3 regions of the Fundidesulfovibrio terrae genome follow, and region 2 is predicted to be linked to each of the others. Evidence: predicted binding sites of a transcription regulator. Region 2 holds the regulator's gene; each other region holds the start of a gene.
The links. The regulator sigma-54, encoded in region 2, starts transcription at its own class of promoters, with help from an activator protein. The targets are predictions, from matches to a motif close to CTGGCACGGNNNNTGCTT.
Positions count from the first base shown of each region.

Region 1: ML540_RS17960 (PEP-CTERM sorting domain-containing protein) is a predicted target of sigma-54. The motif match lies at 3,534-3,551, and genes of this name have one in related genera.
Region 3: gabT (4-aminobutyrate--2-oxoglutarate transaminase) is a predicted target of sigma-54. The motif match lies at 6,867-6,884, and genes of this name have one in related genera.

Region 1 is NZ_JAKZFS010000002.1:671,400-680,835, reverse strand. It holds gene rsmI (16S rRNA (cytidine(1402)-2'-O)-methyltransferase) at 1-436, opposite strand, end outside; gene ML540_RS10225 (hypothetical protein) at 582-722, shown strand; gene ML540_RS10220 (hypothetical protein) at 809-1,069, shown strand; gene ML540_RS10215 (YraN family protein) at 1,121-1,525, opposite strand; gene ML540_RS10210 (ribonuclease HII) at 1,596-2,207, opposite strand; gene ML540_RS17960 (PEP-CTERM sorting domain-containing protein) at 2,615-3,502, opposite strand; gene rplS (50S ribosomal protein L19) at 4,077-4,430, opposite strand; gene trmD (tRNA (guanosine(37)-N1)-methyltransferase TrmD) at 4,466-5,743, opposite strand; gene rimM (ribosome maturation factor RimM) at 5,752-6,255, opposite strand; gene ML540_RS10185 (KH domain-containing protein) at 6,293-6,526, opposite strand; gene rpsP (30S ribosomal protein S16) at 6,585-6,830, opposite strand; gene ffh (signal recognition particle protein) at 6,921-8,366, opposite strand; gene ML540_RS10170 (pyridoxal phosphate-dependent aminotransferase) at 8,475-9,436, opposite strand, start outside.
Region 2 is NZ_JAKZFS010000005.1:15,314-24,749, forward strand. It holds gene ML540_RS14800 (2-oxoacid:acceptor oxidoreductase subunit alpha) at 1-666, shown strand, start outside; gene ML540_RS14805 (thiamine pyrophosphate-dependent enzyme) at 676-1,527, shown strand; gene ML540_RS14810 (alpha/beta fold hydrolase) at 1,529-2,299, shown strand; gene tadA (tRNA adenosine(34) deaminase TadA) at 2,433-2,954, opposite strand; gene ML540_RS14820 (phosphoribosylformylglycinamidine synthase subunit PurQ) at 2,996-3,808, opposite strand; gene ML540_RS14825 (CTP synthase) at 3,949-5,586, shown strand; gene ML540_RS14830 (KdsC family phosphatase) at 5,583-6,134, shown strand; gene rpoN (RNA polymerase factor sigma-54) at 6,386-7,825, shown strand; gene hpf (ribosome hibernation-promoting factor, HPF/YfiA family) at 7,868-8,407, shown strand; gene ML540_RS14845 (PTS sugar transporter subunit IIA) at 8,407-8,859, shown strand; gene rapZ (RNase adapter RapZ) at 8,966-9,436, shown strand, end outside.
Region 3 is NZ_JAKZFS010000002.1:494,837-504,272, forward strand. It holds gene ML540_RS09355 (aldehyde ferredoxin oxidoreductase family protein) at 1-766, opposite strand, end outside; gene ML540_RS09360 (ABC transporter ATP-binding protein) at 775-1,485, opposite strand; gene ML540_RS09365 (ABC transporter ATP-binding protein) at 1,472-2,197, opposite strand; gene ML540_RS09370 (branched-chain amino acid ABC transporter permease) at 2,194-3,198, opposite strand; gene ML540_RS09375 (branched-chain amino acid ABC transporter permease) at 3,210-4,094, opposite strand; gene ML540_RS09380 (ABC transporter substrate-binding protein) at 4,161-5,405, opposite strand; gene gabT (4-aminobutyrate--2-oxoglutarate transaminase) at 5,475-6,794, opposite strand; gene ML540_RS09390 (sigma-54 interaction domain-containing protein) at 7,213-8,919, opposite strand; gene ML540_RS09395 (NADH-quinone oxidoreductase subunit N) at 9,207-9,436, opposite strand, start outside.

The sequences.
Region 1 (9,436 bases), on a different contig from region 2:
CGCCGGACTTGCGGGGCAGAAACCCGAGAAAGACGAAGGGCTGCGGAGCCAGCCCCGAGGCGCACAGCGCGGCCATCACCGCCGACGGGCCGGGCGCAGGGCGCACGGCGTGGCCCGCCTCGCGGCAGGCGCGCACCAGCAGATAGCCGGGATCGGAGAGCACGGGCGTGCCCGCGTCCGAAACCAGGGCGATCTCGGCCCCACCGGCCAGAAGCCCCAACACCTGGGGCACGCGCCCCTCCTCGTTGTGGTCGTGCATGGACAGGAAGCGCCCCGGGGCGATCCCCTGCTGCGCGAACAGGCGGGCGGTGCGGCGGGTGTCCTCGCACAGCACCAGGGCCGCGCGCGCCAGGATGTCGCGCGAGCGCGGCGCGAGGTCCTGGGCGTTGCCCAAGGGGGTGGCCACCACCCACAAAGTTCCCCTGGCGTCACTCATAGATACCCTATTCCATGGAGGAAGGATGAAAGCAAGAGCGGCCATTGACAGGGCTGGACACCGGGACTAGATGAAAAATATGGCTGATCCAGCGTATGACGTCGGGACGAACGGTCCCATCTCCGTGGCTCTCTCCAGGAGCCTCATGACCTTCAATCCGCAGACCGCGGCCATGCAGAGCTACGAGAGCCGCCCCATGACCGGCCCGCCCGTGTCCGTGAACGCCTGGACAGGCGTCTACGGCGAGATTGAAAAGGGGCGGATCATCGGCAACGTTGTGATCTAGAAAAGAATGCAACGCGGCGATTTGCGAGTACGCCGCTTTCCGCAGGCCCTCCCCAATCTCCGCCCATACGCGAGCGAGTAATCCCGATGAACATGGGCCGCGTCCCGTCTGGCGCCGTTTTCGTGCTGGTCATCATCCTGGCCTGGGTGTCCTGGCTGTTCCGGTTCGAACTCCACACGGTGGCCAGCCAGGACGGCTACGCCCTGGCGTACCGGCTGGACCGGTGGACCGGCAACGTCAGGCTGGTGGACAACGACCAGTGGTATCCCGTGGTGGAGGGCAACCCCGACGACCTGCGCGCCACTCCGAGCGCGACGGGAACACCCGGATTCGGGCTCCTCAGATAGCCTGCTCCCGGGGGATCTCCACGAGCCTCCGGGCATTTCGAACCCGCCGAGCTACCAGGGCTGCCAGCCCTTCCCCCCGCGTCCGGCGTCGGACTCGGCCTGGAACGCGTCGGGCAGATGCTCGGCGTGAAGCCGTCCGTCCCGCCTGACCACGCTGACCACGTCGAAACGGCAGGACGTGCTCCAGAGTTCCTTGGCGGACAGGTACTGCGACGCGGCCTTGACGATGCGCGAGCGCTTGCGCCGGTCCACGGCGTCGGTGCCGGAAGCCAGGCTCCCCTCGGCTCGCGTCTTCACCTCCACGAACACCAGCGTGTCGCCCTGGCGGCAGATCAGGTCCACCTCGCCCTGGCGGCAGCGGAAATTGCGCTCCAGGATGCGAAGGCCAAGCGATCCAAGCAGGCGCGCGGCCGCCTCCTCGCCGTCACGGCCCAGGATCAGATGCCCGGCGGTCACTCCCGCCCCCCGGGCGCGCCGTCCTGTCCGCCGCGTGGCCGGACCCGTTTCCGCGCGGCCCGGGACGCAATCACAGTCCCGGCAGGCATGCCTGCTCCTGCCGCGCGGAGGGCTTTTCGGGAAGCACGCCGCGAAAGGTCAGCCGGTGCTGGCGGCACGGTCCAAGCTTCACGATGGCCTCCATGTGGACCGCAGTGCCGTAGCCCTTGTGCAGGGCCAGGCCGTAGCCGGGATAGCGCCGGTCCAGGTGCTCCATGAGCCGGTCGCGGAAAGTCTTGGCCAGGATGGAGGCGGCGGAAATGGCCGGGATCAGGCTGTCGCCGTCCACAACGGCCTTCTGGGTCACGGAATGCGAGCCGAGGTAACGGGCGGGAATGATCTTGTTGCCGTCCACCGAAAGGCCCGTGGGACGGGTCTTCAGGGCGGCCACGGCGCGGGCCATGGCCTTGAACGTGGACTGCAGGATGTTGATGCGGTCGATCTCGGCGGGCCAGACGACGCCCAGCCCCCAGGCTACGGCCTGGGCCTTGATGGCCGGTTCCAGCACGGCGCGCCTGTCGGCCGTGAGCTTCTTGGAGTCGTTAAGCCCCGGCAGGTCGTAGAAGTTCGGCAGGATCACCGCTCCGGCCACCACGGGACCGGCCAGGCAGCCGCGTCCGGCCTCGTCCACTCCGGCGAGCATCAGTCCTGGCCTTTGACGGGCGGGGTGTAAGCGTTGGCGGTCACGCGGCGCTCCTTTGAAGAAAATGAGGGAATGGCTTCCCGCCGAAAGGCATCTCCCCGGCCCGCCATGAAAGACGGAGGCCGGGGAGGCTGGAAAATTCGAACGGGAACCCGCGTTCCCTGCTCAATTCTTAAAATCGTAATGGACCGGTTTGAATGAATCAAACGTTTTCTTCCGCCGGAAAACCGGCGGCGGCGCGGGTGCTTGTGGGATTTCGTTCGAGCGGACAAGACGCAGGGCGCACCTCGGAACGCTGTACCCGTTGCCCGTAAAACGAGGGGGGCGGTTCGTGCTTTTGGCGCGGCGAACGAAATAGGCCTCGCCGGCATACCGCCAGCGAGGCCTTCGAAGCGTGTGGGACAGAACTAGCTTGACCGCTTGGCGCGCTTGCGCATGAAGGCGGCCCCCACAGCGCCCATGCCCATAAGGAGCATGGTGCCGGGTTCCGGGGTGGTCACAGGGGGTTTCGGCTGGAAGGAACCGGTGAGGAACAGGTCCTCGCCACCACCGGTGAGCGAATTCATCTCGAAGAAGGCCGAGAATCGCAACCCCTTGCCGGTGTAGAGGCTCAGGTCCATGCCTGGGGCGTATACGATGAAGTCGTTTTTCCCCGATCCCTTGTTGTTGTCCACGGTAACCGTGTTGAAAGGCGCCGCGGGATTCGTAGCCGTAATTGTAGCCGGAGAAAGAACGTACGAGGCCGGGTCGAAGACATGGTCGGCGACGTTGTCGAACGACCAGTAGGCCACGACGTTGTTGGAGGCGTCGAGCAGCTTGACCACGCCGTTGACGTACAGGTTCGGCTTATCCTGGCTTTGCGACATGTCGAAATCGAAGACGGGAGTGTTCACATTGGAGCCGAAAGCCGTGTGCAGGTAGCTGACGAGATCGTCCACCATGACCGGCGCGAATGTCCCGCTCAGTCCCCAGGTGCCGCTGAAGGTGCTGCTGCCGGCGCCGTTGCCAGACGGCGTCGTCATGGGGTCCGGGAATTTGAAGCCTCCCGACACCGGGTTGTTGTTGGCTCCCCCGGCATGCGTGCCGATGACCAAATCCAGCCCGCCGACCCCGGCAGGGCCGTCGAAGCCCGTGAAGCCCCATGCGGTCAGCAGTTTCGCCGAATACGAATAGAAATCGTCATAGCGATGGGCGTACACGGTCGGATCTGGCAACACGACTGGGGCCGCCACGGATTGCTGGGCCACGAACAGTACAACCATCAGGGACATCATCACATATTTCGGGATACGCACGGCGCTGCCTCCTTTGGGAATCGCGCCAAAGAAGCAATATCCTTGCCAGAAATCGGCTTTCACCATGCGCGGCGAGGAAATTATATTATAACTGTAACACCTCTATGCGACTCACAATAAACAACATCCGCCTGACATTTCAAACAGCGAACCGATACCCCCCGACAGTGGATGCGATCTGAATTGTAAAATCTAAACCATTCAGCGTCGGGATTTTTTACAATCCTGGAAAATTAACCTCCAAACCCGGCTTTCAGAGACGCGATGCGGGTATGTTGCCGCCGGCCGCATGTGATTGCAGTGATTGGCGAGGGGGAAGGTGATCGAATGGACGAAACGCAAGTGCGCCGGCGAGGGGCGGCGCGCGCCGCAGGGAGCCGACGAGGCTTGGGCAGGAGAGTGCGCCTCGGCCTGAACGGCGCCCCCGGCAGGCTGCCACGGCCGCGAAAAACAAAACAGAGCAAGCCCCCGTGTAGGGGGCTCGCTCTGTAGATCTTTTCCCGGGCCGGGAGGCCGTTGGCCTTTCGGCCTCAGGTTCCGCCCGATCTCCCGAAAAATACTTCGGACCGGGGAACTAGTTGTTCCAGTCGTTCTTGGCCTTGATGCGCGAAGCCTTGCCCTTGAGCTTGCGCAGGTAGTACAGGCGCGAGCGGCGGACCTTGCCTTCGATGAGCACTTCGACGCGCTCGATGAAGGGGGAGAACATGGGGAAGATGCGCTCGACGCCGACGCCGTCGGACACCTTGCGCACCGTGAAGGTGCTGTCGGTGGTGCCCTTGCGCAGGCGCAGCACGGCGCCCTGGAACACCTGGATGCGTTCCTTTTCGCCTTCGAGGATGCGGAAGTGCACTTTCACCGTGTCGCCGGGCTTGAACTTGGGCATGTCCAGGCGGATATGCTCGGATTCGATCTGACGGATGATGTCCATGGCCTGTCTCCTTATGACTGGCTTCACGGGGAAGCTCAAAAAATGTCTCCAAGTATGCGGTCCGTGAGGATCGCGCAGGCGGCGCGCACCGAAAGGTGGTTGTAGCCGCCGTAGGGCCTGACCGGGGCCAGCTGTCCCTGCGTCAGGGCCAGGGCCTCGGGTGCCAGTCCCGATCCGGTGCCCAGCACCAGAAGCACCGGGCGCTCCCGCAGGGCTTCGCGGACCCGGCCCGGGGTGGTCGCCCCGTCCGGCCTGGCGCTGGTGGCCAGCACCAGGGGCTCCTGCCCCGCATGTTCCCGCACCTGATCGATGGCCTCGGCAAGCGTCGCCGTCACCCGGACCATCCCCAGCGCTTCGGCCCTGTCGGGGTTCGCGGCAGCGCCCGCTCCCATGGTCCAGTGGCCGGTGAGCGTCGCTGCGAGCGCCTGTTGGTCCTCCAGGGGAGTGACCACGGTGAATCCCGCAAGTCCATACGTTCGGGAAATGCGGGCTATATCGTGGAGGTCGAGATTGGTCAAGGAAACAGTGACGGTATGGCCCATTTTGTTCAGCACCGGCCCGTGGACCAAGGCAATGTGCAGGTTTCTGGCCAGGAGCGTGCGCGGCTTCGAAGCCAGGAACCGGCGATCCGAGGACGTGAGCGGGGCCTCGGCCAAAATTTCAGGACGCCGGGCAAGCGTCTGGGACAGGGCCTGCTCACGCCGCCAGGCGCGGACCTTGGCGTGGTCGCCGCCCAGGAGGATCTCCGGCACCGGAAGCCCCTCGTAGACCTCGGGGCGGGTATAGTGCGGATACTCCAGCAACCCCGCCGAAAAGCTCTCCTCGTCGCCGGACTCCTCCTTGCCCATGAAGCCGGGCAGGAGCCTCGCCACGGATTCGATCAGGCACAGCGAGGCCGACTCGCCCCCGGAGAGCACGTAGTCCCCGGCCGAGACCAGCTCGATGGGGAAGAGGTCCAGCAGGCGTTCGTCTATGCCCTCGTAGCGCCCGCAAAGGATGGTCAGGGCGGACTCGGCGGACAGCTCGCGGGCGAAGGACTGGTCCAGGGCGCGCCCGCGCGGGGAAAGAAGCAGGATGCGCCCGGGGGTCTCGATCGCGCGCAGGGCGCTGGCCAGCGGGTCCAGGGCCATGACCATGCCCGGGCCGCCGCCGTAGGGGCGGTCGTCCACGGACTTGTGCTTGTTGGTGGCGAAATCGCGCGGGTTCACCAGGGAGAATTCCACCAGGCCCTGCTGCCGGGCCTTGCCCATGAGGCCGCAGTTCAGCGGGGAATCGAAGAATTCCGGAAAGAGGGAAAGGATGGTGAAGCGCATCGCGAGCGTTACAGGTCCAGAAGCCCCGGCGGCGGGTCGATGACGATGCGCCGGGCTTCCGTGTCGATCTCGGGCACGGTCTCTTCGGTGGCGGGCAGGAGAATCTCCTTGCCCTCAGGCGAGCGGATCACCCACAGGTCCTGCCCGGGCACGTCCAGGAAGCCCTCCAGCACGCCCACCTTGGAGCCGTCGAGCAGCACGACGCCGAACCCCACGATCTCGTGCAGGTACACCTCGTCGTCGCCGAGCTCCGGCAGGTCCTCGGAGCGCACCACGATTTCCATGCCCCGCAGGGCGTCGGCGGCGTCGCGGTCGGCCACGCCCGCCACCGTCAGCAGGAGCCGCCCCTGGTGCGGGCGGCAGGAAAGCACTTCCACGAACCGCTCCCGCTTGCCGGGCGCACGAATGCCTATACGCCGGCCCGGCGCATACAAACGAGGGGAGTCAGCGTGGTTCGCCACACTGAACTCCCCCCGGATTCCGTGAGGTTTCACCACCTCACCGATGACCACCAATTTGGTTTGAGTCAATCCCGGGACCTCCCGGCCCTTACTCCAGGATTTCCAGCACCGAGCGCTTGCGCGCTTTGGTGGACGCCGCCCCCAAGATGGTGCGCATGGCCCTGGCCGTGCGCCCCTGCTTGCCGATGACCTTGCCCAGGTCCTCTTTGGCGACCTTGAGCTCGATCACAGACGTCTGTTCACCCTCGATTTCCTTCACCGAAACGGCATCCGGATTATCGACGAGCGAGCGGGCGACGTACTCTATCAGGTCCTTCAACATGTGGCGCCTCCGTGTTGTTGGCAGGCATCCCGGCGCCGCATCGGTCGAGGCATTGGACCTACTGCTTCACGCCGGCTTTGCGCAACAGCGCGGCCACCGTGTCGGTGGGCTGCGCGCCGCGTTCGATCCACATGGCGACCTTTTCGGCGTCCACGGTGATCTCGGCGGGGTCGGTCATCGGATTGTAGTGTCCGATGTAGTCCAGGGCGCGGCCATCACGCCTGGTGGCGCTGTCCATGGCGACGATGCGGTAAAAGGGACGCTTCTTGGAACCCATTCTGGTCAGTCTCAGCTTCATGGCCATACTCAATCACCCCCGATGAGGATATGTAACGTGTTTTCGTGTTCTGGCAACCCCGCCTTGCTCCCAACCGGGAAAAAGCGGACGCGGCCCCTAGCGCTTTTTCTTCTTTCGGCGCTTGTCCTTGTCCTTTTTCTTCTTGGTGGGGCTGCCCTTGCCGGACATGGCCTTGGCCATGCCTGCCATTCCGGGCATCCCCGGCATGGCGCCGGGCATGCGCCCCGGCATGGCGGGCATCTTGCCGCCGCCCATCATGCGCTGCATCATCATGCGCATCTGTTCGAAATTCTTGAGAAGCGCGGTGACGTCGCCCACCTGCACTCCAGAGCCCTTGGCGATGCGTTCCTTGCGGCTCTGGTTGATGATCTTGGGCTCCACGCGCTCCTTTTGGGTCATGGAGCCGATGATGGCCTCCAGGCGGGCCATCTCCTTCTCGGGCATCTGCACCTCGCCGAGCTGCTTGGTGATCTTGCCCATGCCCGGGATCATCTTGAGGATGGACTCCAGCGACCCCAGCTTCTTCACCCGGCGCATCTGGGTGCGGAAGTCGTCCAGGGTGAACTGGGCCTGGCGGAGCTTGCGCTCCATCTCGGCGGCCTCGCCCGCGTCGAACTCCTCCTGGGCCTTCTCGATGAGGGAGAGGATGTCGCCCATGCCCAGGATGCGCGACGCCGCGCGGTCCGGGTGGAAGATTTCCAGGTCCGAGGCTTTTTCGCCCACGCCCACGAACTTGATAGGCTTGCCGGTCACTTCCTTGATGGAGAGGGCCGCGCCGCCACGGGCGTCGCCGTCCATCTTGGTGAGCACCACGCCGCTGATGTCCAGGCGCTCGTTGAAGCTGCCCGCAACGGTGACGGCGTCCTGGCCGGTCATGGCGTCGGCCACGAAGAGGATCTCGTGGGGGCCCACGGCGGTCTTGATGGCCTTGAGCTCCTCCATGAGGGGCTCATCGATGTGCAGGCGGCCCGCGGTGTCCAGGATGATGACGTCGTGGCCTTCCTGGGCGGCCTTTTCCACCGCGTTGCGGCAGATGTCCACGGGGTTCATGTCCGTGGTGGACGGATAGGCCGGGAGGTCCAGCTGCGAGGCCAGCTTGTGCAGCTGGTCGATGGCCGCCGGGCGGTACACGTCGGCGGGCACCAGGTAGGGCTTGCGCTTGTGGTTGCGCCGAAGCCACAGGGCCAGCTTGGACGTGGTGGTGGTCTTGCCCGAGCCCTGCAGGCCCACCATCATGATGATGAGCGGCTTCTGGCGGAAGTCCACGGTTTGGGCCTCGCCGCCGAGCAGGGCGAGTATCTCCTCGTGGACGATCTTCACCACCATCTGGCCGGGCGTCAGGGACTTGATCACGTCCTGGCCCATGGCGCGTTCGCGCACGCGCTCGGTGAACGCCTTGACCACCTTGAAGTTGACGTCGGCCTCGAGCAGGGCGAGGCGCACCTCGCGCAGGGCCTCCTGGATGTTGTCTTCATCCAGGCGGGCGTGGCCGCGTATCTTCTTGAATACCGACTCTAAGCGGTCTTGCAGGCTTTCGAACATGTTTCCTTCTTGTCCCGAGAAAAAATAAGCCCTCTCGGCTAACGCAGCCGGGATTGCGTGTCAAGAAAAACGAGAGCCGCCCACACGCGAGCCGGGGAGGCGGACGCCCTACTCTTTCTCCATCCCGATGTTGGCCCGCGCGAACCCTTCGGCCGCGTTCTCGATCACCGTCTTGTCCACGCAGAAGGTCAGGCGGAAATACCCCGGCATGCCGAATCCCGTGCCGGGCACGGCCAGCACCCGCTGCTCGCACAGCTTCGTAACGAACGCGATGTCGTCGCCGCCGGGCGCTTTCGGGAAGAAATAGAAGGCGCCGGCCGGCATCACGTACTCGTACCCGGCCGCGTCCAGCACCTTGGCCATGGCCGCGCGGCGCTCGTCGTAGATGCCCACGTCCACCTGGCTGCCCAGCGATTTCAACAGGATGGCCTGCCCGATGGCCGGGGCGTTCACGTAGCCCAGGATGCGGTTGGCGAAGACGATGCCATTCATCAGCTCGTCCTTGCCGGGCATGTCCGGAGCCAGGGCCACGTAGCCGATGCGCTCGCCCGCCAGGGACAGGTTCTTGGAGAACGAGCTCACCACCACCGTGTAGGGATAAATCTTCGGCAGCGACGGCACCTCGGCCCCGTCGTAGGCCAGGAACCGATACGGCTCATCGGACAGGAGCAAGATGGGCTTCACGCGCTTGGCGTTCAGCGCCTTGAGCCCACGGGCCAGTTCCCGCAGGATCTCCTCGGAGTAGATGACGCCCGTGGGGTTGTTGGGCGAGTTGATCATGACCACGCGGGTCTTGTCGGTGATGGCCCCGAGCATGGCGGACACGTCCAGGTCGAACGAGGGCAGCGACACGGGGGCCGTGACCAGCCTGCCGCCGTGGTTGCCCACGTAGAAGCCGTACTCCACGAAATAGGGCCGGGGGCAGAGCACCTCGTCGCCCGGCTCAAGCACCGCCCGGAAGAAGGCGTTGATGCCCCCCGCCGCGCCGCAGGTGAGCAGCAGGTCGGAGGCCTCGAACTTGACGCCCTGCTCCACGCTTACCTGGACGGCCAGGGCCTCGCGCACGTGGG
Region 2 (9,436 bases):
CAGGCCGAGAAATGGCAGAGCCCCATGTTCGTGCTCACGGACCAGTACCTGGCCGACTCCTACCGGGCGGTGGTCCCCTTCGACCTGGCGGCCCTCGAGCCCATGGCCGAGCCCGCGCTGACCTGCGACGACCCCGCCGGATACCGGCGCTACGCCGACACCCCCTGCGGCGTTTCCCCCAGGTTGATTCCCGGCTTCGGGGAACATCTGGTGGTGCTGGACAGCGACGAGCACACCGCTGACGGGCACATCACCGAGGACCTGACCGTGCGCATCCAAATGATGGACAAGCGCATGCGCAAGACCGAGGGGATCGTGTCCTCCATCGTGCCGCCTACGTTCGAGGGAGATGAGAAACCGGACATCCTTCTGGCCTGCTGGGGGTCCACCTACGGCCCGGCCCTGGAGGCGGCGCAAATACTGCGCGAACGGGGAGTCCGGGCCGCAGTCATCCATTTTTCGCAGGTGTACCCCCTGAATCCGGACCACTTCCTGCCGGTTTTCGCCAAGGCTGGCCGGACCTTCATGGTCGAGGGCAACCACTCGGGCCAACTGGCTCAACTCATCCGCCAGCAGACCGGCTACGCCTTCGACCAGCTGATCACCCGCTACGACGGCCTGCCCGTGACCGCCGCCCACATCATGGACCGGCTGGACCGGCTGTAAGGAGCTCCCATGATTCCCCTCGAACAGTACGGCGAGTTCGAAACGGCCTGGTGTCCCGGCTGCGGCAACTTCGCCATCAACAAGGCCCTCAAGAAGGCCCTGTCCATGCTGGACCTGGCGCCCCACAAGGTGCTTGTCTGCTCGGGCATCGGACAGGCGGCCAAGTCGCCGCATTATCTGCGCTGCAACTGCTTCAACGGCCTGCACGGCAGGAGCCTTCCCCCGGCCCAGGGCGCGGCCCTGGCCAACACCGAGGTGGCCGTTTTCGCTGAAAGCGGCGACGGGTGCAGCTACGGCGAGGGCGGGAACCACTTTCTGGCCGCCATGCGCCGCAACGTGACCATGACCTACCTGGTGCACGACAATCAGATCTACGGCCTGACCAAAGGCCAGGCCAGCCCCACCACGGCCCAGGGCCAGCCCACAAAGTTCCAGCCCGCGGGCGTGGCCTCCATGGCCTTCAACCCCATCGCCGTGGCCGTGACCATGGACACGCCCTTCGTGGCCCGGGGCTACGCCGCCGAGGTCGACCATCTGGCCGATCTCATCGTCCAGGCCGCGCGGCATCCCGGATTCGCACTGGTGGACATCCTTCAGCCCTGCGTGTCCTTCAACAAAGTCAACACCTACGCCTGGTACAAGGCGCGATGCTACAAGCTCGGAGCCGACTACGACCCCACCGACCGCAACGCCGCCATGCTTAAGGCGCAGGAGTTCGGCGACCGCATCCCCATCGGCGTGATCTACAAGGGCACGCGCGCGCCCTATGAGGGCAGGATCGATTCCAGGGTGCGCAGGCCCCTGGCCACCTCCAAGCCGGACATGGCCAAGCTGGCCTCCATGCTGGAAAGCTACGCCTGAGATGCCTGCCGGGATTCACTACGAAGTCCACGGCAGCGGCCCCGCGCTTATGCTGCTGGCAGGACTCACTCAGGACGTCACCCAATGGGGCGGGCTCATCGCCGCGCTGGCCGAGCGTTTCACGGTCATCGCGCACGACCCCAGGGGAGCGGGGCGCACCACGGCCTCCTTCGACGGCCTGACCACGGAAGTAATGGCCCAGGACGCCCTGGCCCTGTTGGACGAACTGGACATGGCGCGCGCCCATGTTCTCGGATTTTCGCTTGGGGGCATGACCGCCCAGGTGCTGGCCGCCACCCATCCCGAACGGGTGGACAGGCTGGTATTGGCCTCGTCCGGCTCCCGGATAGGCATCCCGCCCATGGCGGCCATCCGGGCTGCGCGGACCTTGTTCGCGGCCTCGCAGTGCGCGGTGTACGCCAACGACGCCTTGATCCCCTGGCTTCTCGGTCAAAACGCTTTGCTGGATGGGAGCATCGGGCGCGGTTTCGCCACCAGGGCTTACAAGCCGAGCCTGGAGGGCTTCACGGCCCAGTGCGACGCCCTGGCCGCGCACGACGGCGGGCCTTTCCTGCCGCGTATCCTGGCTCCCACCCTCTGCCTGGCCGGTGCGCAGGACCTGCTCATCCCGCCTCCTCAGGGCCGCGACATGGCTTCAATCATCCCTAACGCTTCATTCTGGGAACTTCCCGATAGCGGCCATATGTGCTTTCTGGAAGTACCGTCCGTCTTTCAGGATGCGCTTCTCGCGTTCCTGACCGACGACTCTTGACCGCACTCCCAGCCTTCTTGCATGCCCAGCTTCATTCGCAGCGTTCGACGCGAGAGCTATAGGGGATTCCAAAGGGACTGGTCCCTTTGGCCGCCGGAGGCATCTTCTCTCTTTGCCTTATCTTCTTAATCTTTCACTTTAACTTTTCCTTTCTTCTTCCCGCAAAAAATCTCGTCAGAGTGGCTCCGCATTCCTCGGCCAGTACGCCTTCGAGCACCGGAAACCTGTGGTTCAAAAACGCGAGCCCCGGCCCGTCCAGGTTGGAGACCACGGCCCCGGCCTTGGCGTCTCGAGCGCCGAAGACCAGCCCGCCGATGCGGGCGTGCACCATGGCTCCCAGGCACATGAGGCAGGGCTCCAGGGTCACGGCCAGGATGGCCCCGTTCAGGCGATAATTGCCGAGCGCAGTGCCTGCTTGGCGAAGCGCCAGTATCTCGGCATGGGCCGTGGGGTCGCTTGCGCCGATGGGGCCGTTGCAGGCTTCGGCCAGCAGGCGTCCCGTGGCGGCCTCGATGACCACCGCGCCGATGGGGGCCTCGCCGCGCCTGCCAGCGAGCCAGGCTTGGCGCAGCGCGCGGGTCATGACCAGCCGCCAGGATTTCCAGCCCGGGGGAGGGGTGGTGAAGATGGCGGCGGAGGAGTGGAAAGTGTTCACGAGGCGGGGAAGGCGGGGAGACGGACTCCCCGCCAGTGGAATTACGCGTTTTCCTTGAGGAACCTGACGCCGTTCTCCAGGATGGAGATGCCCAGGCGGGGCTTTTCGCCGCGCGTCCAGCCGGGGTGGTTGGTGGCGTGGTTGAAGGCCTCGGGGTGGGGCATGAGCCCGAGAATGCGCCCGGAGGGGTCGGTGAGCCCCGCGATGGCCATGGGCGACCCGTTGGGGTTGGCCGGGTACTCCATGGTGGGCAGCCCCGTGCCCGGATCGGCGTACTGCAGCGCGATCAGGTTCTCGGTGACGATGCGCGAGAGCGTGGCGTTGTCCTGGGGGATGAGCAGGCCCTCGCCGTGGCGCACGGGCAGGTCCAGGTGGTCGATGCCCCGGGTGAACACGCAGGGGCTCGACTTGTTCACGCGCACCGTGACCCAGCGGTCTTCGAAGCGGCCGGAGTCGTTGTTGGAGAGCGTGACCTGGCGCTCGAAATAGTTGCCGTCCAGGGCGGGCAGGAGCCCGAGCTTCACCAGCAACTGGAAGCCGTTGCAGATGCCCAGGATCAGGCCGCCGTCCTGGATGAAGGTCCGGAGCTGGTCTAGGAGGGGTTCGCCGGTGGCAGTCTTGGCGTACTTCCAGCGGATGGCTCCGGCCTGGCCCGCGCCCAGGTCGTCCCCGTCGAGAAATCCGCCGGGGAAGATGAGAAAATTGTAGCCGGGCAGGCGGACTCGTCCGGCGGTGATGTCGGAAAAGTAGACGATATCGGTCTGGTCGGAACCGGCCAGATTGGCTCCATGGGCGGATTCCGCCTCGCAATTGGTGCCGTAGCCGGTGATCACGAGTGTCTTGACTCGGGCCATGAACAACGCTCCAGGGGTTTCTTGAAAAAATCGGTCCAGTCGCTTAGACGTATCCGGAGACATTACGTGCCCCCGCGCAAGGCGTCAACCGGGCGGGGGTTTTACACATCACGGCAGCCCCCAGGAGGCAGGGCTTTCTCATGAAAACCAAATTCATATTCGTTACCGGAGGCGTGTTGTCCTCCCTCGGCAAGGGACTGGCCGCCGCCTCCATCGGCGCGCTGCTGCAGGCGCGCGGGCTTCGTTGCACCATCATGAAGCTCGACCCCTACATCAACGTGGACCCCGGCACCATGAACCCCTTCCAGCACGGCGAGGTGTACGTCACCAACGACGGCGCCGAGACCGACCTGGACCTGGGCCACTACGAGCGCTACCTGGGCGTGCCCATGTCCCAGAACAACAACGTCACCTCAGGGCGCATCTACAACAACGTCATCCAGAAGGAACGCCGGGGCGACTACCTGGGCGGCACCGTCCAGGTGATCCCGCACATCACCGACGAGATCAAGCGCTCCATCCTGGGCGTGGCCAAGGACGAGGACGTGGCCCTGATCGAGATCGGCGGCACCGTGGGCGACATCGAGGGCCAGCCCTTCCTGGAGGCCATCCGCCAGCTTCGCGGCGATCTGGGCAAGGAGAACGTCCTCTACATCCACCTGACGCTGATCCCATACATCCGCGTGGCGGGTGAGCTCAAGACCAAGCCCACCCAGCACAGCGTTAAGGAGCTCAGGTCCATCGGCATCCAGCCCGACATCATCATCTGCCGCTCCGAGATCGACCTGGACCAGTCCCTCAAGACCAAGATCGCCTTGTTCTGCAACGTGGACCCGGACGCCGTGTTCACCTCCGTGGACGTGAAGAACATCTACGAGGTGCCCCTCAAGCTGTACGCCGAGGGCGTGGACCAGAAGATCGCCATCCTGCTGCGCCTGCCCGCCAAGAACGCGGAACTCGAAGCCTGGCAGAACCTGACCCACAAGCTGGCCAACCCCAAGGGCGAAGTGACCATCGGCATCGTGGGCAAGTACGTGGACCTCAAGGAGGCCTACAAGAGCCTGCACGAGGCCCTCGTGCACGGTGGCGTGGCCAACGACGTGAGCGTCAACCTGATCTACGTGAACTCCGAGGAGGTCACGCCGGCCAACGTGGCCGAGCGCATGGCGGGTCTGGACGGCATCCTGGTGCCCGGCGGCTTCGGCTCGCGCGGCGTGGAGGGCAAGATCGCGGCCATCCGCTACGCCCGCGAGAACAAGGTGCCGTTCTTCGGCATCTGCCTGGGCATGCAGCTGGCCTGTATCGAGTTCGCCCGCAACGTACTGAATCTTCCCGAGGCCAACTCCGAGGAGTTCAACCGCCTGAGCCCCGATCCGATCATCTACCTCATGCGCGAGTGGTACGACTTCCGCACCAAGAAGATCGAGAAGCGCGACGCCGACTCCGAAATGGGCGGAACGATGCGCCTGGGCGCCTACCCCTGCGTGGTCAAGCCCGACACCAAGGCCATGGAAGCCTACGCCAAGCCCCAGATCGAGGAGCGCCACCGCCACCGCTACGAGTTCAACAAGGCCTACTACACCCGCATGGAAGAGAAGGGCATGGTGTTCTCGGGACTGTCGCCCGACGAATCCCTGGTGGAAGTGGTGGAGCTGCCCGAGCATCCGTGGTTTTTGGGCTGCCAGTTCCATCCGGAGTTCAACTCCATCCCCATGCGCCCGCATCCGCTGTTCAGGGAGTTCATCCGGGCGTCCAAGATCGCCCGCGAGGCCAAATGAGAAGACCCGTCAGGCCCGGCGTGAACCGCCGGGCCCTGGCGTCGGCCAGGGGAGTGCGCCTGCTTGTGCTGGACGTGGACGGCGTGCTCACGGACAACGCCGTCTTCCACGACGGCGCCGGGCCGGGCCTGAAGCGCTTCGGCATCCAGGACGGCATGGGGCTCAAGCTCTGCCAGCACGCCGGGATCGACGTGGCCGTGATCAGTGGCCTGGGCAACATCCAGGCCCAGCATCGCCTGCGGGAGCTGGGCATCCGCGAATTCCACGGCGGCCACCTGCGCAAGCTCCCCGTTCTCGAAGAACTCCTTTCCGCGAAACATCTTGATTTGAACGAAGTGGCCTACATGGGCGACGACTGGCTGGACGCCCAGGTGATGAGCCGCGTGGGCCTTGCCATGGCCCCGGTGGACGCCCAGCCGGAAATCCTGCGCCTGGCGGCCTGGGTGTCCAAACGTCCTGGGGGCAGCGGGGCCGTGCGCGACGCCGTGCGCTTCCTGCTCATGGCCAAGGGCAAGCTGGGCGCCCTGTGGCGGCGCTGGCTCGTCTAGCCTCTCGCCCGCCATATCGCCGCCCAAGCCAGCGAAACTATACTGGATTCCAAAGGGGCGAGCCCCTAAGGCCTAAGGAGGCTTTTCCCCTGATCCGCTACGCTCCACCGCGCTACAGCCTCCCGCCCACTGTTGTGAATTCCCGTCAAGTCTTGCCACCCCCGCCTTTTTAGTGCATAACCGCCACGGTTGAACGGTGGTCCGGCATTTTTCTTGCTTGCCGCAGAACTTTCACGAGGACAGACGCACGCATGGCCCTTGAGCTCAGACAGCAACTCAAGCTTTCGCAGCAGCTGGTGATGACACCCCAGCTGCAGCAGGCCATCAAGCTGTTGCAGCTCTCCCGGCTGGAGCTGGTTGAGACCGTGCAGCAGGAGATGCTCGAGAATCCCCTGCTGGAAGAGGTCCAGGTCGACGACGAGCGCCCCGAGCCCACCATCGCCGAGGATTCCCACGCGCCTGACGCCACCCAGGAAGAGGGGGCCATGCAGCGCGAGCTCATGAAGACCGCCGAATGGGACGACTACATCGGCGACTTCGCTTCCACCTCCCGCCAGGCCACGGTGCGCGAGTACGAGGCCCCGGAGGAGGGCATGTCCTTCGAGGCCAGGCTGGCCTCCAAGACCTCGCTCGAGGGCCATCTCTCCTGGCAGATCAACCTCTCCCCCTTCACCGAACGCCAGCGAGTCATCGCCGACGACATCGTGGGCAACCTGGACTCCGTGGGCTACCTACAGTCCACCGTGGAAGAGATCGCCGCCACCACCGGCGCCACCCCCGAAGAGGTGGAGGTGGTCCTGCACGCCCTGCAGCGCTTCGACCCGGTGGGGATCGCCGCGCGCACCCCGCAGGAGTGCCTGCTCACCCAGTTGGAAGTTTACGGCTACACCGACCCGGTGCTCCTGGAGATCGTGCGCGAGCACCTGGAGGACCTGGAAAAGAAGCGCTACAAGCCCCTGGCCAAGAAGTTCCGCATCACCCTCGAGGACATCAAGGAATACCTGGACATCATCCAGACCCTCGACCCTCTGCCAGGCTCACACTTCAGCTCCTCCGATCCGGTCTACGTGAGTCCCGACGCCTACGTGTACAAGTACGGCGAGGACTTCATCATCGTGCTCAACGAGGACGGCCTGCCCAAGCTCCAGCTTTCCCCCTATTACATGGAGGACATGAGCCGTTCCAGCGGGAGCAAGGACAAGGACTACCTCCAGGACAAGATGCGCTCGGCCCAGTGGCTCATGAAGAGCCTGTACCAGCGCCAGCGGACGTTGTTCAAGGTCCTGGAATCGATAGTGAAATTTCAGCGGGACTTCTTCGAGGACGGGGTTACGAAATTAAAGCCCCTCATCCTCAAGGACGTGGCCGACGACATCGGCATGCACGAATCCACTGTGAGCCGCATCACCACGAGCAAATACGTGGCCACCCCGCACGGCATCTACGAACTCAAGTTTTTCTTCAACTCCGCCCTGGAGTTGGACGACGGCACTTCCGTGGGTTCGGAGTCGGTGAAGGCGCTCATCAAGCAGCTCATCTCCGGCGAGGATCCCAAGAAGCCCGTGAGCGACGAGCAGATCGCGGACACCCTCAAGCAGAAGCTGCAGGTCAACATCGCCCGCCGTACCGTGGCCAAGTACCGCATGGCCATGGGCATCGACTCCTCGTCCAAGCGCAAGGAAGTCTTGTAATCACGCCGCGCGTCTTTTCGCGGCCACACCTCGGAGGTAGATATGAACATTGCTTTCTATTTCAAGAATTTTGAGCCGTCCCCCGGTCTGCGCGAATACGCCGCCAAGCGTTTCGACAAACTGGCCAAATACATGCCCAATGCCGACAACGCCGAAGTGGTGGTCACGCTGCTGGTCGAAAAGACCCGCCAGATCGCCGATGTGGTGATCGACGCGGACGCCATGCACATCTCCGCCCATGAGCGCTCCGACGACATGTACTCCACCATCGACATGATCACGGACAAGCTCGAGGCCCAGGTGCGCAAGATGCGCGAGAAGATGAAGGACCGCCGCAAGGCCGCGTCTTCCGACGTCACCATGGGCGTGGTCAGCTTCACCGATGAGGGCAAGGTCCACTCCATCGAGGAATCCGACAAGTACAGCCCCAAGCCCATGAGCGTTGAAGAGGCCGCCGAGCAGATCACCGCCATGAAGTACGAATTCCTGGTGTTCTTCAACTCCGAGGCCGAGCGTATCAACGTCATCTACAAGCGCAAGAATGGCGACTTCGGTCTGATCGACCCTGGAGTTTCCCTCTGATGCGGCTGGGGGAGTTTCTGCGCAAGGATTTCGTGCTCGACGACCTGCAAGCGTCGGACAAGCCCGAAGTGCTCCGCGAACTGGTGTCCCCCGTGGCCCAGGCTTTCCCGGACGTGAGTCCCGAGAAGGCCCTGCGGGTGCTCATGGACCGCGAAAACCTGGGCACCACGGGCATCGGCGACGCCGTGGCCATTCCCCACGGGAAGATGGACTCCCTCAAGGAGATCGTCATCGTGGCGGGGCGCAGCCGGGGCGGAGTCGATTTCGAGGCCCTGGACCACAAGCCTTGCCGGATATTCTTCCTGGTCCTGGCCCCGGAACATGTGGCGGGCATGCATTTGCGTATCCTGGCCCAGATATCCAGGCTCCTCTCCGATGAGGGGTTCCGGGAATCCTTCCTGGACGCCCCGGACCGGGAAAGCCTCTGGCGCGTGCTGTCCAGCCATTCCTGAGGCGGCATCCGTTTCGTGATGATTCCCGGTCGATGATGTGCTAGCGTCCATCCCCGTCGCGCTTAAGAAGGCGCGGCGGGGATGTCTTTTTCAAGGAGCGCGCGACATGGCCTCTTCGGTCAAGCTGCCCGTGGTGGTGATTTCGGGCCTCTCCGGGTCCGGCAAGTCCACGGCCCTCAACGTCTTCGAGGACCTGGGCTATTTCTGCGTGGACGGCCTGCCCGCAAGCCTCATGCCCAAGCTGGTGAGCCTTTTCGAAGGCCAGGGAGCCAACCGCTACCGGGGCCTCGCCCTGGGCATGGACATGCGCCAGGCGGGCTTCGACTCCGGCTGGCAGCCCGCCATGGAGGAGTTGCGCGCCGCGGGCAACCTGCCCCAGATCGTGTTCATCGAGGCCGCCACCCAGGAGATCATGCGCCGCTACGCCACCACGCGCCGCCCACATCCCTTCGAGGCAGAGGGGTACGGGCTGGGCGAGGCCGTGGAGGAGGAACGCCGCCGCATGGCCCCCTTGCGCGACGCGGCCGACCTGGTCATGGACACCACCGACTTCTCCATCCACGACCTGCGCCGCCAA
Region 3 (9,436 bases), on a different contig from region 2:
CCGTGTTCATGAGGGCCACCATCATGGTGGTGCCCTGGGCGCGGTAGGCCTGCACGCCCTTGTTCGTAACGCCCGCCTTGGCGAAGGCCGTGGCGTATTCGCGAAGTCCCTTGGGATCGGCAGGCACGCGCTTGCGGTCCCCCTGGAACACGATGGCCTTGATCCGCTTCGACCCCATCACCGCGCCCGTGCCCGCGCGCCCGGCGCAACGCCACTTGTCGTTGGCGATCATGGCGAAGCGCACCAGGTTCTCGCCCGCAGGCCCGATGACCACGGCCCCGGGCTTTCCCGGGGCTTCCGGCCGGGCGAAGCGGGCCAGGGCCTCGTCTTCGGATTTGTACACGTCCATGCCCCACAGGGGGGTGGCGTCGTGAAACTCGCAGCCCTCCGGGTGCACGGTGATGGCCACCGGCGTATCCGAAGCCCCTTCAATGACCACGGCGTCGAATCCCGTGGCGTCGATGGCCTCTGGCACGCGTCCGCCCGAGTATGACTCTGCGTAGAACCCGGTCAGGGGCGACTTGGTGTACACGCCGTAGCGGCTGGCTCCCCAGGCCGACCCGCCGCACAGGGGGCCGGTGGCGAAGATGAGCCGGTTCTCCGGGGAGAGCGGGTCCACCCCGGCGGGATTTCGCTCAAGCAGCAGGTGCGTGGCCAGGCCCTTGCCGCCCAGGCAGGCTTCCAGCACTTCGTCCACCACGAGATCGATGGAAAAGGTGCGACGCGAAACGTCGATGGTGAGCACCCTGTCGTAGAAGCCGTGCATTCTCTGCCTCACATGCCCAGGTAGGCGGATTTGATGTGCGGGTTGTCGATGAGTTCGGAGGCCTTGCCCGTGAGCGCCACTCGGCCGTGCTCCAGCACGTAGCCCCGGTCGGAAAGGCTCAGGGAGTGGTGCACGTCCTGCTCCACCAGCAGCACCGTGGTGCCGGTGTCCGCGATTTTGCGCAGCGTATCGAAGATGGACTTCACCAGGATGGGCGCCAAGCCGAGCGAGGGCTCGTCGAGCATGAGAAGCCCGGGCATGGCCATAAGGCCGCGTCCGATGGCCACCATCTGCTGCTCGCCGCCGGACAGGGTCATGGCCACCTGCTCGCGCCGCTCCATGAGCCTGGGCAGAAGCTCGTACACTTGGCGCAGGGTCTCTCCGCGCAGCTTATAGGCCTTTTTCGTGTAGGCCCCGATCTCCAGGTTGTCGGCCACGCTCATGAGCGAGAAGAGCCTGCGGCCCTCGGGCACGTGGACGATGCCTTTCTCCACGATCTTCTCCGGGGGCAGCGCCTCGATGTGCTCGCCCCGGAAGGTGATGACGCCCGAGCGCGCCTGCATGAGCCCCGAGATGGTCTTCAGGAGAGTGGACTTGCCCGCGCCGTTGCCGCCGATGATGGAGACCACCTCGCCCTCGTTCACCACAAGGGAGAGCCCGTTTATGACCTGCACGTCCCCGTAGAAGACGTCGATGTTCTCCACGCTAAGCAGCGCCATATTCCCTCCCGAGATAGGCCTTGATGACGTTCTCGTCGCGGGTGACGTCCTCGGGCTTGCCCTCGGCGATCTTCTCCCCGAACTGGATGACCACCACGCGGTCGGACAGGGCCATGACCGCGCGCATGATGTGCTCGATGACGAATACGGTCACGCCCCGGTCGCGCAGGCCCTTGATGATGTCGATCATGTCGTCCACCTCGGTCGGTCGAAGCCCGGCCATGACCTCGTCCAACAGCAGGAGTTCCGGCCCGGTGGCCAGGGCCTTGGCGATCTCCAGGCGCTTGCGGTCGGCGATGGTCAGGTTGCCGGAGAGCTGGTCGGCCCGGTGGTCGAGCTGCAGCTCGGTGAGCACGTCCATGGCGATCTCGCGGGCCTTGGCCGTGGAGCCGGTGCGCAGGAAGGCCCCCACCATCACGTTGTAGAGCACGGTCTTGGAGCCGAAGGGCTTCACGATCTGGAAGGTGCGCGCCAGGCCCATGGCGCAGAGGTCCCAGGGCTTCTTTCCGGCGATGGACTCGCCCTTGAAGCGGATATCGCCTGTAGAGGGCGGGAACACCCCGGCCACGCAGTTGAACATGGTGGACTTGCCCGCGCCGTTGGGGCCGATGAGGCCCAGGATTTCGCCCTTGGCGATGTGCAGGTCCAGGTCGTGGATGGCGGTCAGGCCGCCGAAGTGCTTGGTGAGTCCGGATATTTCGAGGATGTTCATTTTGCGACTCCCTTGCCGATGATCCTGCAGGCCAGTCGGTCGTAGATCCTGGACAGGGGCGCGGTCAGGCCCTTGGGCTGGTAGAGCATCACCAGGATGAGGATCAGGCCGAAGATGACCAGGTGCAGACCCGGCAGCTGGTCGCTCAGGTAAATGCGGGTGAACTCGTTCAAGGGGCGAAGCGCCAGGGCGCCCACCAGCGGTCCGGCGATGGTTCCCCGGCCGCCGATCAGGGCGATGAAGGCGATCTCGAAGGAGAGGTCCAGGCCGAGAAGCCCCTTGGGATAGAAGTAGAGCATGAGCTGAGCGTAGAAGGTGCCCGCCAGGGCGGTCAGAAAGCAGCTCATGGCCATGGCGATGAGCTTGTAGCGGGCCACGTTGACGCCCAGCGCCTGGGCCGCCTCGGGCTCCTCGCCGCCCGCCGCCAGATAGTAGCCCATGCGCGACCTGGAGATGAACCAGGTGAGCGCCAGCACCAGCACCAGCATGGTCAGGATGATGTAGTAGTAGGGCTCTTTGTGCATGAACTGGTAGTTCCAGAAGGAGTCGCCCTTGAGGGGGATGAGCAGGCCCCGGGGGCCGTTCAGCTTGAAAGGCCCCAGGGAGTCGATGTTCTCGATCATCACCCGGATGCCTTCGGCGAAGGCGATGGTGCACAGGGCGAAGTAGGCTCCACGCATGCGGAAGGTGGGTTTTCCTATGAGCACGCCCACGAGGGCGGCGATGACCCCGCCCACCAGCATGCCGATCCAGGGGGAGATGCCGTATTGCAGGGTCATGATTGTGGAGGTGTACGCCCCAAGGCCCACGAACACCGAGTGCCCCATGGGCAAAACGCCCGCGAAGCCGCCCACCAGGTTCCAGGCCGTGGTCAGGTAGGCGTAGAAGAAGAGCAGGATGAGAATCTGCATGTACGTCGGGCTCTCGATGACCAGGGGGAGCGTGAAGCTCACCACTGCGGCCAGAGAGAGGAGTATCGTGTCGAGTTGTTTCCGGCTCACGTGCGCGCCTCCTACCAGTCCTGTTTATGGCCGAATAAGCCGGAAGGTTTGACGAAGAGGATAACCAGGAAGATGGCGTAGATGATGGCCTCGGTCCAGGTGGAGGGCATGAATTGGGAGAACACCGACTCGATGAGCCCGATGATCACCCCGCCGAGCATGGCCCCCTGGATGGAGCCCAGGCCGCCCAGCACCACGATGATGAAGGCCCTGATGTCGAAGACCACGCCCACGGAGGGGTAGACGTAGTAGAAGGGGATGATGACGCAGCCGGCGATGCCCGCGATGGCGGTGCCTATGCCGAAGGCCATGTTGTAGATGCGGTACTGGTCGATGCCCATCAGATTGGCGGCCTCGCGGTCCAGGCTGGTGGCCTGCAGGGCCTTGCCGGTGCGGGTCTTCTTCATGAAGAGCAAAAGGCCAGCCGCCGTGGCCAGCGACACCAGGAATCCGGAAAATTTCGGGATGGAGACGATTATTTCCCCAAGGGAGAAGGACGTTCCGGTGATGGCCGTGCGCACGGTGCGGTATTCCGCGCCGAAGAGCATGAGGGCCAGGTTGTCCAGGACGTACCACACGCCCGTGGTGACGATGATGACCGTCAAGGGTTCGCGCACCTGCTGTTCGGCCTTGAAGACCGGTTTGATGAGCAGGTTCTGCATGGAGTAGCCGAAGAAAAAGAGCAGCGGCGGAACGAACAGAAGAGCCAGATAGGGATGGATGCCGGTAAGCTTGATCAGCCAGTAGGCCGTGAACATGCCCACCATCAGGAGCGAGCCGTGGGCGAAGTTCACCACTTTCATCACCCCGAAGATCAGGGTGAGGCCCAGCGCCGTCAGTCCGTACATGGCCCCCATCATGGTGCCGTTGATCACCGCCTGTATCACCGCGGTCATGCGTCGTCTCCGGTGTGTTGTCCCCCGGGCCGCCTGTACGGCCCGGGGGGTGGCGTTCAGAGGGCTTTATTTGTTGGCGGGGAACACAGGCTTGTAACCGGCGTGGCGGGCGGCCTTGGGCCACACGGTGACGCGGTCCAGCTTGCCGTCGATCTCGGCCACCTGAACGATGACGATGCCGGCGTTCTTGTTCTGGCCGCTCTCGTCGAACTCCACGCCGTCGTAGGAGACGATCATGGCCGGTCCCTTGGTCAGGTTGGTGGCGGCCAGGGCGTCGCGGACCTTCTTGGGATCGGTGGAGGCGGCGCGCTCGAAGGCGTCGGCGATGACGTACATGGCGGCGTAGGCGTCCACGGATTCTCCGGCCAGGTCGTAGCCGTACTTGGCCTTGAACTTGGCGTTGGTTTCCTTGGCGCCGGGCTTGTTGACGTCGGTGTTCCACTCCACCTCGTCGAACATGTTGAGGGCGTTCTTGTTGGTGTTCTCAAGGAACTTGGGGTCGGCGTGGCCGCCGCCGCTGGCGATGGTGACCTTGGGCTTCACCTTCATTTCGGCCAGGGTGTTGGTCATGAGGATGGCGTCGGCGGCGTTGGACACCAGCATGAGCACGTCGGGGTTGGCGGACTTGATCTTGGTGACCACGGGGGTCAGGTCGGTGGCGGTGCTGGGATAGGGCTCGTCCAGCACGATCTCGTAGCCGTCCTTCTTGGCCAGGTCGCGCCACTTCTCGGCGAAGCCGGTGCCCCAGTCGCCGTTTTCGAAGACGAAGGCGATGGTCTTCATCTTCACGCCGGTCTCTTCCTGCATGTCCTTCAGGAAGCGGAACTGGTCGCGCACCCACCAGGAGTCCTTGGCGGCGACGCGGAACACGTACTTGAAGCCGCGCTCGGTGATGGTGTCGCGCACGGAAACGGGCACCACGAAGGGCACGCCGTAGCGTTCGGCGGTCTGGGTGGCCGGGTAGGTGACGGCGGAGTTCCAGCAGCCGGTCATGATGTTGACCTTTTCCGTGTTGATCAGGCGCTCGGTTTCGGAGACGCCCACGGTGGGGTCGGACTTGGAGTCGGCGTAGACCAGCTCGAGCTTGGCCCCGCCCAGGGACTTGATGCCGCCCGCGGCGTTGATCTCTTCGATGGCCATTTCGCGGGCCTGCTTGCCCTGCACCCCTACCGAGGCCGACGGGCCGGACATCGGCTCCACGTTGCCGATCTTGATGGTCTTCTGGGCCAGGGCCTGGCCCGAGAGGCCTGCGGTCAGGACGGCCGCCGCGATAAGTCCGGTCAGCTTCTTGCCGAAAGACACCTTGTTCATGCGTCGCTCCCTTCGTTGACGGTTGTGCGCGTACGTTTCTCGACCTCGATTCCGGTTGTGCGAACCTCTCTACAGGCGGCCCAGGGAGAGCTCACGGAAGCCCTCCTCCATGATGGCCAGGCCGCGTTCGAGCTGATCGCCGGTGATCACCAGGGGCATGAGCGTCCTGATGACGTTGCCGTGTGTTCCGCAGGAGAGCAGCAGGAGCCCCCGGTCCACGCAGAACTTGACCAGGGCCTTGGCCTGGGTGGTGGCGGGGGTCTTCTTCTCCCGGTCGGTGACCAGTTCCAGGGCGCGCATGGGCCCGAGACCGCGCTGCTCGCCGATGATCTCGTATTTGCCCATCCACTCGGTGAAGCGCTTCTCCAGTGTCTCGCCAAGGATGCGGCCCTTTTCCAGGAGCTGGTCCTCCTCGAAGGCCTCCAGCACGGCCAGGGCCGCGCGGCAGGACAGCGGGTTGCCGCCGTAGGTGCCGCCGGTGCCGCCCACCTGGGGGGCGTCCATGATCTCGCGCCGGCCCACCACGCCCGAGATGGGCATGCCGCCGCCCAGGCTCTTGGCCACGCAGGTGAGGTCAGCTTCGATGCCGTGGTGCTCCATGGCGAAGTATTTACCGGTGCGTCCGAAGCCGGTCTGCACTTCGTCGGCCACGAACACGATGCCGTTGTCGGCGCAGATGGCGCGCAACTTCTCGAAGTAGCGGGCGGGCGGGGACACGAATCCGCCCTCGCCCAGCACGGGCTCCACCACCAGGGCGGCCACGTTCTCGGCTGCGGTGTAGCCGATGAAGAAGTCCTTCAGCAGGTCGGCGCAGGCGGCGTCGCAGGTGGCCCGGTCGCGGCCCATGGGGCAGCGGTAGCAGTAGGCGTAGGGCATGCGGTAGACTTCGGGGGCGAAGGGGCCGAAGCCGAACTTGTAGGGCTTGACCTTGCTGGTCATGGTCATGGTCAGGAGCGTGCGGCCGTGGAAGCCGCCGTCGAAGACGATGACGCCCTGGCGGCCCGTGGCGCTACGCGCGATCTTGACCGCGTTCTCCACGGCCTCGGCCCCGGAGTTGGCGAAGAGGGCCATCTTGTCGAACCCGCCGGGAGCCAGCTGGCAGAGCTTTTCGGCCAGCTTGATGTATGGCTCGTACATGACGATGTGGAAGCAGGTGTGGATGAACTTTTCGGCCTGGTCCTTGAGGGCGGCCACGACCTTGGGGTGGCAGTGGCCCACGTTGACCACGCCGATGCCGCCCGCGAAGTCGATGAGTTCGCGGCCGTCGATGTCGGTGATGAGTGCGCCTTCGGCCTTGGCCGCGATGTAGCGGGAGGCGTTGAAGGGGCCTTTGGGCACGTAGCGGTCGCGCAGAGCCTGGAGTTCGGCGGAATCAGTTTTTTGTCCCACGGTTTTTCCTCTTGGCGGGAAGGTTTCGGGCTGGGCCTCAGCATTGCCTTTTCACGAAAAGGTCAATGAATTGAGCAAGAAGCAAGCCAGAGAGGTGTTCCGTCAGAAAGTATGTTATTGTGAGGTGTTGCGTGTTCTGAGTCCTATTGTGAATTTGTTTCGTGATCTTATTCTGAATCAAATGGCAGCGGAAACATCATTATTATAGATAGTTGAGTTTGATTCAATTTTGAATCGCACTTTGATTGACAATTTAGGAAAAATTCTTCGGATGATGAAAAGTAGCTCGGACGGAGAAAATAACCGGTGCGGGTGGAAACCACCTGCCCGCGAGGGACTGTCAGTGTTGGATCGGTAGGCGTGGCGGAAAATGGCGCACTCTTTCGTTATTGAAAACACGGCTTGATTCAGATTTGAATCAGTCGGCCTTGATGCCGTACTTGGCCATCTTGCGCACCACCGTGGACTGGCTCACGCCCAGGAACGTGGCCATCTCCCGCGTGGTGCGGCAGCGCGAGGCGGCCTGCCTGAGCACCCGAATGCTGGCCAGATCTGTGGTCTCTGTGAGGTTGCGCAGCTGCGCCGCCTGCTGCAACCCGGCGGCCGAGCCAACGCCCAGGGCTTCCTCCACGGCCGAGGTCAGGTCGTCGCCCTCGCTCATGACGAAGGCCTTCTGGATGATGCCCACCAGTTCGCGCACGTTGCCCGGATAGTCGTAGGCTTCCAGAAGCCGCATGGCCCGGGGCGAGAGGCGCTTGGTTTTCGAGTAGCGGCTGTTGCAGCCCGCCAGGTAGAACTCGGCCAGCCCGAAGATGTCCTCACGGCGCTCGCGCAGGGGGGCGATGCGCACGATGAAGGTGTTCAGGCGGAAGAACAGGTCCTTGCGGAAGCGTTTCTGCTCCACCAGGCGCTCCAGGTCGCAGTTAGTGGCGGCCACCACGCCGCACTCCACCGTCTTGGATTCGGAGCCGCCCAGGCGGCGCAGCTCGTGGTCGTCCAGGTACTTGAGCAGCTTGGCCTGTACGGACAGCGGGATGTCGCCAACCTCATCCAGGAAGAGAGTGCCGCCCTTGGCCAGCTCGATGAGCCCGGCCTTGCCCTGCTTGAGCGCGCCGGTGAAGGCCCCCTTCTCGTAGCCGAAGAGTTCGGCCTCGAAGAGGTTTTCCGGCACGGCCGGGCAGTTGATGGGGATGAAGGGCTTCTTGGCGCGCGGGCTGTTCTGGTGCACGAACTTGGCCAGGAGCCCCTTGCCCGTGCCCGATTCGCCCAGGATCAGGATGCGCGAGGCGTCCATGTTGGCCAGCTTCAAGAGCGCGTGCAGGCAGTGGCGCATGGCTGGGCTGTCGGCCACGATATCCTTCTGGCGGAGTTCCAGCATGGAGAGTTCGGCCAGTTCGTTGCGGTACTTCTCCTCCACCTTGCGGGCGTTCTGCAGGCCCTCGCGCAGGGCGTTCAGTTCGGTGACGTCGCGTTCGTTGGTGACCACCAGGGAGATCGCGCCGCTCTCGTCGAAGACAGGGGAGCCGGTCACCAGGAGCTGCTTGCCGGTCTTGGTGATGCGCTGGATGATGCTGGACTGGCGCTTGTAGCGCAGCACGTCCAGGGTCACGGAATGGTCGACCAGACCCTCGTCGATGATGCAGCGGATGCTGCGGCCGATGTAGTCCGTGGCCGCCACGGAGTTCAGGCGCTGGGATTCGCGGTTGATGTCCAGGATGGTGCCCTCGCCGTCGCAGATCCAGATGCCCTCGGATATGGAGTCCAGGACGGCGCGAAGGGGTATTTCGGGTGCGGGCAGGGCGGATGGGGGCGGTTCGTCAACCAGCACGGCGACCCCGGCGGTCCTGCCTCGCAGCCTGACCGGGGCGGTTTCCACCAGGAGGAGCCGCCCCGCCACGTTCAGGATGGCCGGGGGCAGGCCCTGGCCTTCGAGGCAGGCGCGGATGCGTTCGGAGATTTCGCGCAGGTGTTCGGGCAATGCCTCGCCCGGGGCGGCGTGGAGCCTGAGCAGCAGTTCCGCCCTGGGATTCACGGACTCGACGCGGCCCTCGGAGTCCACGGCCAGGACGCCCCTGCCAAGGGAGCGCAGCACGTCGTCAGCCAGAAAGGCCGGTTTCCGTGACACTGTCGGGCCAAGTCCGCGCTTGATTGCCATGGATGTAAATAGACTGGAAAAGTGAGGAGATGCAACCCACAAATGCGTGCCATTCCGGGCCTGCCGCCACAGGGCCAAGTCTGCTCGGGATCAACCGCGCCAAGAAGACGGAATTCCAAAAGGGACTGCCAATTCCGCTATCCTGCGTAATTGGGCGCTGCTTGCAGAGCCCGCAGGGCGAAGGCCAGGACGACACGAGTCAACCCTTTGGCCGCCGGAGGCATCTTCCTCCTCCGGCCGTTTAACCTCCCTGCGCTCTACAGCAGCGTCTTCACCGCCTCGGAGGCAACTTTCACCACGGTGTCCGGGAGCAGGCCCAGGGCGATGATGATGGCCACCAGGATGACGCTCACCGCCTTGGTGGCCCCGTCCACGTGCAGGAGGGAGGGGTCCTCGGCCTCGCTGGTGTAGGTCACGCGCACCACGGACAGATAGTAGTAGATGGAGATGGCGGTGTTGATGGCGGCCAGCACGACCAGCCAGAGGA